2 regions of the Mesorhizobium sp. M6A.T.Cr.TU.016.01.1.1 genome follow, and region 2 is predicted to be linked to the other one. Evidence: predicted binding sites of a transcription regulator. Region 2 holds the regulator's gene; the other holds the start of a gene.
The links. The regulator PhoB, encoded in region 2, activates phosphate uptake and scavenging genes when phosphate is short. The targets are predictions, from matches to a motif close to TGTCATNNANCTGTCAT.
Positions count from the first base shown of each region.

Region 1: the regulator PhoB is predicted to act here: its motif matches at 1,546-1,562, upstream of EJ075_RS11740 (alkaline phosphatase).

Region 1 covers NZ_CP034452.1:2,458,217-2,463,204, forward strand. The annotation lists gene EJ075_RS11735 (MFS transporter) at 77-1,360, shown strand; gene EJ075_RS11740 (alkaline phosphatase) at 1,635-3,209, shown strand; gene EJ075_RS11745 (hypothetical protein) at 3,312-3,593, opposite strand; gene typA (translational GTPase TypA) at 3,794-4,988, shown strand, end outside.
Region 2 covers NZ_CP034452.1:2,734,228-2,739,215, reverse strand. The annotation lists gene xylF (D-xylose ABC transporter substrate-binding protein) at 1-691, opposite strand, end outside; gene EJ075_RS13190 (ROK family protein) at 960-2,207, shown strand; gene phoB (phosphate regulon transcriptional regulator PhoB) at 2,242-2,931, opposite strand; gene phoU (phosphate signaling complex protein PhoU) at 2,948-3,655, opposite strand; gene pstB (phosphate ABC transporter ATP-binding protein PstB) at 3,692-4,507, opposite strand; gene pstA (phosphate ABC transporter permease PstA) at 4,520-4,988, opposite strand, start outside.

The DNA.
Region 1 (4,988 bases), 280 kb from region 2:
CGTGCCGTGGCCTGCTTGACAACGTTACCGACCGGTACGTATACCTCGGTGTAACTGCAACGTACCGGTCAGTAACATGATAGCTCAATCCCGCCCGTTTGGCCAGCGCTACGCTTTCGTCGTGGTTGCCGTCATTTTCCTTTGCCTGCTGATCGCGGCGGGCCTGCGGTCGGCGCCGGCCGTCATGATGCTGCCGCTGGAGGAGAGTTTCGGCTGGCGGCGCGATGTCGTCTCGCTCGCCGCGGCCATCGGCATCTTCCTCTACGGCCTGACCGGGCCGTTTGCCGCGGCACTGATGGAACGGGTCGGGCTGCGCCGCACGCTGCTGGCATCGCTGGTGGTGATGTCGGGCTCGACGGCGCTCAGCCTGTTGATGACCGAGCCGTGGCACCTGCTTCTCACCTGGGGCGTATTCTCCGGCGTCGGTTCGGGCGCGGTCGCCACGGTGCTTGGCGCCACCATCGTCAACCGCTGGTTCAAAACCAATCGCGGCCTGGTGATGGGACTGATGTCGGCCTCCGCCGCCACCGGCCTGCTGGTGTTCCTGCCACTGCTCGCAGCGCTCGCCCAGTCGGGCGGCTGGAAGCCGGTCGCCATCGCCATTGCGGTGGCCACCGCGTGCCTGGTGCCGCTGGTCTGGCTGCTGGTGCCGGAGCGTCCAGCTTCGATCGGCATGGTGCGCTACGGTGCTGACGCCGACGACGTGCCGCCGGTTCCGCCGGCCTCGCAGGGCAATTTTCTCACCCACACGCTCAGCACGCTGCGCCGTGCCGCCGGCACCCGCGTGTTCTGGTATCTGTTCGCCACCTTCTTCATCTGCGGCTTCACCACCAATGGCCTGGTCGGCACGCACCTGATCGCGTTTTGCGGCGACATGGGCATCGGCCAAGTGCAAGCTGCCGGCCTGCTGTCGCTGATGGGCATCTTCGACCTGATCGGCACGACGCTGTCGGGCTGGCTCACCGACCGCTTCGACCCGCGCAAGCTGCTCGGCGTCTATTATGGCATTCGCGGCCTGTCGCTGATCTATCTGCCTTATTCCGGCTTCTCGTCGACCAGCCTGATCATCTTCGCCGTGCTCTACGGATTGGACTGGATCGCAACCGTGCCGCCGACGCTCAGGCTGTCAAACGAGGCGTTCGGTGATCGTAGTGGACCGATCGTCTTTGGTTGGATCGTCGCCGGCCATCAGGTGGGTGCGGCGACCGCCGCCTTCTTCGGCGGCACGATGCGCGAATTGCAGGGCAATTACGAGCTCGCCTTCCTCATCGCCGGCATGACGGCAATAGCCGCAGCCTGCATCTCGCTGTTGATCAACACCAGCCGTCCGGCCTTCAACCCGGAACCGCAGGCGGCTTGAGCTGCGACGGCCGAGCGCTAATCTCCCCCTTGAGGGGGAGATGGCCGCGACGCGGCCAGAGGGGGTCGGTCCGACCGGGCTCGGCCCCTTATCGCAGACGCAGGAGGTTGGCGCTTCACGCGAGACGACCCCCTCTGTCGCCTTCGGCGACATCTCCCCCTCAAGGGGGGAGATCACCTGTCCATTGTTATCAAACCTTCATGGTTTCGAGATGTGCCTGAAACATTGACGCTGGACCTTGGCGGCGACGTTCAACGCCATCCAGGAGACAGCCATGAACAAAATTTCGATGACGCGGCGCGCTTTCGTCACGTCGGCGAGCACCGTTGGCCTCGTCGGCGCCTCGGGCCTCGCGCTTCCCTACTATTCCCGCGCCAATCAGCGGCCGGCCTTCACCCATGGTGTCCAGTCCGGTGACGTCGACGCCACCAGCGGCATGGTCTGGACGCGCACCGATCGCCCGTCGCGCGTCATGTTTGAAGTCTCCTCGACGGAGAATTTCGCCAACGCCGTCCGCCTTGCGCCGCTCGATACGTCGCCGGCCAGCGATTACACGGTAAAACGGCTGCTCACCGACCTCGCCTCGGATCAGGATATATTCTACCGCATGACAGCGGCCGATCTCGCCGACATCAACGCCGTCTCCGAGCCGATCGTCGGCCGCTTCCGCACGGCGCCGGCCTCGAAGCGTGACATCCGGTTCGCCTGGTCGGGCGATACCGCCGGCCAGGGTTGGGGCATCGACGACACCGGCATGAAGACCTATGCCACGATCGGCAAGCACACGCCCGACTTCTTCCTGCATTCCGGCGACACCATCTACGCCGACGGCGCGATGAAGGACGAGGTCGACATTCCCGGTGGCGGCAAGTGGAAGAACACCGTCCTCATCGACGAAAAGCGCAAGGTTGCCGAGACGCTGGACGAGTACCGGGGCCAGTGGAAATACAATTTGATGGACGGACATGTGCTGGGGCTCAACGCCATCTGCCCGACCTTCTACCAGTGGGACGACCACGAGGTGGTGAACAACTGGTCGGATTCGAAGGACCTGAGCGCCGACGACCGCTACTCGGAAAAAAACATCCATGTGCTGGCGGCACGCGCGGCACGCGCCTTCCACGAGATGACGACGATCCGCTACGAGCCGTCGGAACCGGGCCGCGTCTATCGCAAGATCGCCTACGGGCCGCTGCTCGACGTGTTCTTCCTCGACATGCGTTCCTATCGCGGCGCCAATGGCCTTGGCATGCAGCATACGATGACCCCGCAATCGCGCATTCTCGGCGAACAGCAGACCAAATGGCTGAAGCGCGAACTGGCAAACTCCAACGCGACCTGGAAAATCATCGCCGCCGACATGCCGCTCGGTCTCGTCGTCTGGAACGACGCCACCAAGAAGGCCGGCGCCGAGGCCGTCAGCAATGGCGACAATGGCCCGGCCAAGGGCCGCGAGCTGGAAATTGCCGACCTCCTTCGCTACATAAAGAACGCTGGTATCAGCAACACCGTCTGGCTGACCGCCGACGTGCACTACACGGCGGCCCACTACTACAATCCAGACAAGGCGCAGTTCCAGGACTTCAATCCGTTCTGGGAGTTCGTCTCGGGTCCGCTCCATGCCGGCACGTATGGACCCAATGATTTCGACATGACCTTCGGCCCGGAGCTGAAATTCATCAAGGCGCCAACTGCCGAGCAGGGGCAGAACCTGCCACCGTCGGCCGGCCTGCAGTTCTTCGGCCTCGTCGATATCGACGGCGCCACTGAACAGATGACTGTGCGGCTTATGGACCGCGACGACAATGAACTCTACAAGGTCGCGCTCGATCCGGTGCGATCGGCGTGAGCCAAACCATGATCCCGAAAAGTGGGAACCGGTTTTCGGAGAAGATCATGGTCAAACAAGAAGATAGAGCCCCATCCCGATTCTGTCGGGATGGATCAGGCTCTAGTCCGGATAGCAGACGGTTGGAATCTTAGGCCAGACCGCGCTGTCGCAGCCGGCATTTTCCTGCCTCTGCTTGAAGGCGGCGCTAACCGGCCCGGTCACTACCGGGTCGACGCCATCGGGCGCATCGGCAAACAACTGCTCCGCCGAACGCGTATCGGACGGCAGGGCAGGCGGCGTCTCCTTCAGCGTCGCGGCCGACTGCGCCGCGCCTGCCGCAAGCAGAACGGCGAGGGCTGCCCATGCAAGGATTGGCCGGTATCTGATGCCCGTATTGGTCATGAAATTTGAGCTGTCCCGACCCTGAAAGGTTCCGCTTTGGTTAATAATTTCATTTCACACCAAGACGCTTAAGATTTGGTGACCATGTATTTGGTGGCACGCCTCCTCTTTCGCAATTGCGAAAAACCCTGTATGAGCCGCCCAACCGAAAGAGGCAGCGCCTTTTGGCCTGCTGCCTGCAACGCTCCCGAGACCACAACATGAAAATTCGTAATATCGCGATCATCGCGCACGTCGACCATGGAAAAACCACCCTCGTCGACCAGCTCCTGAAGCAGTCCGGCTCGTTCCGCGACAACCAGCGCGTCGCCGAACGCGCCATGGATTCGAACGATCTCGAAAAAGAACGCGGCATCACCATCCTGGCCAAGGCGACGTCGGTCGACTGGAAGGATACCCGCATCAACATCGTCGACACCCCCGGCCACGCCGATTTCGGCGGCGAGGTGGAGCGCATCCTGTCGATGGTGGATTCGGCCATCGTGCTGGTCGACGCCGCCGAAGGGCCGATGCCACAGACCAAATTCGTCGTCGGCAAGGCGCTCAAGGTCGGGTTGAAGCCGATCGTCGTCATCAACAAGATCGACCGGCCGGACGCCCGCCATGTCGAGGTGGTCAACGAAGTGTTCGACCTGTTTGCAGCGCTCGACGCGACCGACGAGCAACTCGACTTCCCGATCCTTTACGGTTCAGGCCGCGACGGCTGGGTCTCGGAAAACCCCGAAGGGCCGAAGGACCAGGGCCTCTCGCCGCTGTTCGACCTCGTCATCAAGCACGTGCCGGCGCCGACCGTTCATCCCGGCCCGTTCCGGATGATCGGCACCATCCTGGAGGCCAATCCGTTCCTCGGCCGCATCATCACCGGCCGCATCGAATCCGGCACGCTGAAATCCAACCAGGCGGTCAAGGTGCTGCACCATGACGGCACCCAGGTCGAAACCGGCCGCATCTCGAAGATCCTGGCTTTCCGCGGGCTCGAGCGCCAGCCGATCGACGAGGCGCAGGCGGGCGACATCGTCGCCATTGCCGGCCTGTCGAAAGGAACCGTCGCCGACACGTTCTGCGACCTGTCGGTGACCGAGCCGCTGCATGCGCAGCCGATCGATCCGCCGACCGTGACGATGTCGTTCCTCGTCAACGACAGCCCGTTGGCTGGCACCGAAGGCGACAAGGTGACCAGCCGCGTCATCCGCGACCGCCTGCTGCGCGAGGCCGAAGGCAATGTCGCGCTGAAGATCGAGGAATCGCCTGATAAGGATTCGTTCTTCGTCTCCGGGCGAGGCGAATTGCAGCTTGCCGTGCTGATCGAGACGATGCGCCGCGAAGGTTTTGAGGTTGCCGTGTCGCGTCCGCGCGTCGTCATGCAGAAAGGCGACAATGGCGAATTGCTGGAGC
Region 2 (4,988 bases):
TCAGCGCCGCGACGACGCCACCGGCAGTGCCGTCATTGGCGGCAACCACCGCATCGACCTTGTTGTCGTTGGCGGTCAGGAACTGTTCCATGTTCTTCTGGGCGTTGGCGGGAAGCCAGCCGTCGGTATACGCCTCGCCGACATTTTTGATCTTGCCGCTGTCGATGGCATCCTTGAGCACTTCCATGGAGCCGGCGAACAGGAAATCGGCATTCGGATCGGCGCCCGAGCCCTTGATGAAGACGTAGTTGCCTTCCGGCGCCACCTTGAACACTTCGCGGGCCTGCATGCGGCCGACTTCCTGGTTGTCGAAGGTCAGATAGAACACGTCCTTGTTCTCGATCAACCGGTCATAGCCGACGACCGGGATGCCTTCGTCCAGCGCCTTTTGCACCGCCGGCCCGATGGCCGACGCATCTTGCGCAAGGATGATGAGCGCGTTGGCGCCCTGCGAGATCAGGCTCTCGACATCGGTCAGCTGCTTGCCGGGATTGGACTGCGCATCGGCGGAAATATACTTGTCGCCGGCGGCCTCGATCGCCGTCTTCATGGCGGCTTCGTCGGTCTTCCAGCGCTCTTCCTGGAAGTTCGACCACGAAACGCCAATGACCTTGTCCTTCGCCTGTGCGACCGACGCGAGCGTCAGCGACATGGCGACCCCCGCCAGGATGGCGGCTGCGAATCTCTTCATGATAGTCCTCCCTGCGCCGCGATACGGCGCGACCAAACTGGCCCGAAGGCCGGCACAAAGGCTCTATTTTTTCGAGCCTCGAAAAAATACTGGTCCAACGCCGAAGCGCTGTCAACATCAATTCTGATGGATTTTGATGTCTCTGCCGACTTTTTTCGAGCCCCGGAATAAACAATGACAGGGCCTTCTGCTTCTGCCAGTATTTGTCGGACGCTGCCGACGGCTTCCGGTTCATGAGCGGCCGCGGCAAGAGGGAGGAAGCAAAAGAATGTCGGTTGGAATCCGTCATGACGATTTGCGTCGGCGCAACCGGGCGATGGTGATTTCGGCCGTACGCCGGGCAGGCCAGCCGTCGCGAACCGAGATCGCCGCGACCACCGGCCTCAGCCATTCGACCATATCGGCGATCTCTTCCGACCTCATCCAGGAAGGCATCCTGACCGAGAGCAAGGCGAGCGAGACCGTTTCGCTGAAACGCGGCCGGCCGCAGGTCGGCCTCAGCCTCAATCCGGAAGCGGCGGCGGTGTTGGCCGTCGTGTTGTCGCTGAATTTCCTTTCGGTCGCCGTCATCGATTATGCTGGACAAGTGGTCGCCGAGGAACAGCGCCGGCTGGACACGCTGACCATGTCGCGCGACGAGCTGATCGACGAATGTGTCGCCATCGTCCGGCGCCGGCTCGAAGATCCCGATCTCAATGTCCAAAGCGTCGCCCGCATCGCGCTGGCGATCCAGGGCATCACCGATTCCCATGCGCGCGCCATGTTGTGGTCGCCGATCACGCCGCAGACGAACATTGCCTTCGCCGACATTCTGGAACGTGAGTTCGGCATCCCGGCCATCATGGAGAACGATTGCAACATGATGGCCGTGGCGCTGCGCTGGCGCGACCCGGATCGCTACCGCGACGATTTCATCGCCATCCTGCTCTCCCACGGCATCGGCATGGGACTGGTGCTGAAGGGCGAACTGTTCACCGGCACCCATTCCTCAGGCGGCGAATTCGGCCACATGATCCACCGGCCGGGCGGCGCGCTTTGCCGCTGCGGGCGGCGCGGCTGCGTCGAGGCCTATGCCGGCAACTACGCCATCTGGCGCAATGCAAGGCAGTTGAGCGAGAACGCCGAGCCGGTCGCCGATGTCAGCGACGCCGAGATGCGGGCACTGGCGGCCCGGGCGCGCCAGACGGACGGACCGGAGCGCGAAGCCTACCGCAAGGCCGGCGAAGCGCTCGGCTTCGGGCTCGGCAGCCTGTTCGCGTTGATCGATCCGGCGCCGGTCGCCATGGTCGGCGCCAGCGCTGCCGCCTTCGACCTGATCGAGCCGGCCCTGCGCGAGGCCATCGCTCAGACCGCCGGCGGTCAGTATTCGGGTTCGATTTCCTTCGACACCGAGCCGAACGAGCTGCCGCTGATCCGCGAAGGCTGCGCCATGCGGGCGCTGAGCTTCGTCGACCAGGAGATTTTCGCGCCGGGCGCGCAAGGGAAGTCCGGCACGGCCAGGAAGCACGTGGCCTGAATGGAAGAACGCAGCTTGAATTCAGGCAGTCTGTTCAGTCTTCCCTGATCGCATAGCCCGCGCCGCGGATGGTGCGGATGACATCGGGCATGCGGCCATTGTTGACCGCCTTGCGCAGCCGGCCGACATGGACGTCCACCGTGCGCTCGTCGATGTAGATCGTCTCGCCCCAGACATTGTCGAGCAACTGGCTGCGCGAGAACACCCGACCCGGGTGCCGCATCATGAATTCGAGCAGCCGGAATTCGGTCGGCCCGAGCCGGATCTCGCTCTTCTTGCGATAGACCCTGTGCGATTCGCGATCGAGCATGATGTCACCGACCTTCAGCACGCTGGACAGCACTTCGGGCTTGGCACGGCGCAGCAGCGCCTTGACCCTGGCCATGAATTCCGGTGTCGAGAACGGCTTGACCAGATAGTCGTCGGCCCCGGTCGAGAGGCCGCGCACCCGGTCGCTTTCCTCGCCGCGCGCGGTCAGCATGATGATCGGCAGCCGCTCGGTTTCGGGACGCACGCGAAGGCGACGGCAAAGCTCGATGCCCGAAACCGCCGGCACCATCCAGTCGAGCACCAGAAGATCGGGCACGTTTTCCTGAAGCCGGATTTCGGCCTCGTCGCCGCGCGTCACCACCTCGACCTGATAGCCTTCGGATTCCAGATTGTAGCGAAGGAGGACGCCCAGCGGCTCTTCGTCCTCCACCACCATGATGCGCGGCGCGATCATCGGCCGGTTACCCCTGTCATGTCGCCGACGCCGACATCGTCGTTTCGTCGAGCTTCGGCCGATCCGCCGGCAATTGCTGCCCGGTCACGACATAGTAGGCGTTTTCGGCGATGTTGGTGACATGATCGCCGATACGCTCGAGATTCTTGGCGCAGAACAGAAGATGCGTGCAGGCGGTGATGTTGCGCGGGTCCTCCATCATGTAGGTCAGGAGTTCGCGAAAAACCGCCGTGTATTTCACGTCGATCTTCTCGTCGGCGGCGCGCAGCTCTTTCAACGCGCCGGCGTTGCGCGACACATAGTGCTCGACCACGCCGCGGAGCTGCTCGAGAACGAGATCCGCCATCGCGTCGATACCGTGCGAGAGATTACGCGGCGTGGCGCTCTGCCCGACGGCGCTGACCCGCTTGGCTATGTTCTTGGCCAGGTCGCCGATGCGCTCGAGATCGCCGGCCATCCGGATTGCGCCAACCACGGCGCGCAGGTCTTGCGCCATCGGCTGCCGCTTGGCGATCAGCGTGATCGCGCTGTCGTCGAGTTCGCGCTGCCGCGCATCCATGATGGCGTCATCCGAGACGACGCGCTGCGCCATCGCATTGTCTGACGCAAGCAACGCGCGGATCGACGCTGCGACCATCGCGGCGGCGAGCTCGTCCATGTCGCGGATCAGCCTGTCGATGTGCTCCAATTCCTCGTCGAAAGATGCGACGGTATGTTCACCCATGATACTGTCCTCGTGCTCGAAAATTCGCCGGACCGCTTAGCCGAACCGGCCGGTGATGTAGTCCTGGGTGCGCTTGTCGTCGGGGTTGGTGAACATCTTGTCGGTCGCGCCCTCCTCGACCAGATAGCCGAGATGGAACATCGCCGTGCGTTGCGACACACGCGCTGCCTGCTGCATCGAATGGGTGACGATGACGATCGTGTAGTTCTGGCGCAGTTCGTCAATCAGTTCCTCGACACGGGCGGTGGCGATCGGATCGAGCGCCGAACAAGGCTCGTCCATCAGGATCACTTCCGGCGACACAGCGATGGCGCGCGCAATGCACAGACGCTGCTGCTGGCCACCGGAAAGGCCAGTGCCCGACTCGAGCAGGCGATCCTTGACCTCGTTGAACAGGCCGGCCTTCTTCAGGCTCGATTCGACGATGCCGTCCAACTCCGCCTTGCTCCTGGCCAGACCGTGAATGCGCGGACCGTAGGCGACGTTTTCGTAGATCGACTTCGGAAACGGGTTCGGCTTCTGGAACACCATGCCGACGCGAGCTCGCAGCTCGACGACATCGATTTTCGGGTCGTAGACATCCTCGTTGTCGAGCGTGATCTTGCCGCTTACCCGCGCGATGTCGATCGTGTCGTTCATTCGATTCAAGCAACGCAGAAAGGTCGACTTGCCGCAGCCCGATGGGCCGATCAACGCCGTCACCTGGTTCTCGCGGACATCGAGATCCACGTCGAACAGAGCTCGCTTCTCGCCGTAATGAACGGAGACCTTTTCGCCCTTCATCTTGATCGAAGGCTCGTTGGTTCCGCTACTCAGTTTCTGCTCGACGCTGGCTTCCGTCATGATGTTCATATCCTCTACTCCTTACCAGCGCCGCTCGAAGCGCCTGCGCAGTATCACCGCGATGGCATTCATGATGACCAAAAATACCAGCAAAATCAAAATCGCCGCCGAAGTCTTCTGCTGGAACCCCGCTTCAGGAAAATCGGCCCACATGAATATCTGCACCGGCAGGATCGTCGCGGGATCGGTGAAGCCACCGGGAATGTCGACGATGAAGGCGACCATGCCGATCATCAGCAACGGCGCGGTTTCACCCAGCGCATGCGCCATTCCGAGGATGGTGCCGGTCATGATACCCGGCATCGCCAGCGGCAGGACGTGATGGAATACGGTCTGGACCTTGGACGCTCCGATGCCAAGCGCCGCCTCGCGGATCGACGGTGGCACGGCGCGCAGCGAAGCGCGTGAGGCGATAATGATGATCGGCAGGGTCATCAGCGCCAGCACCATGCCGCCGACCACCGGGGCCGAGCGCGGCAGGCCGAAGAAA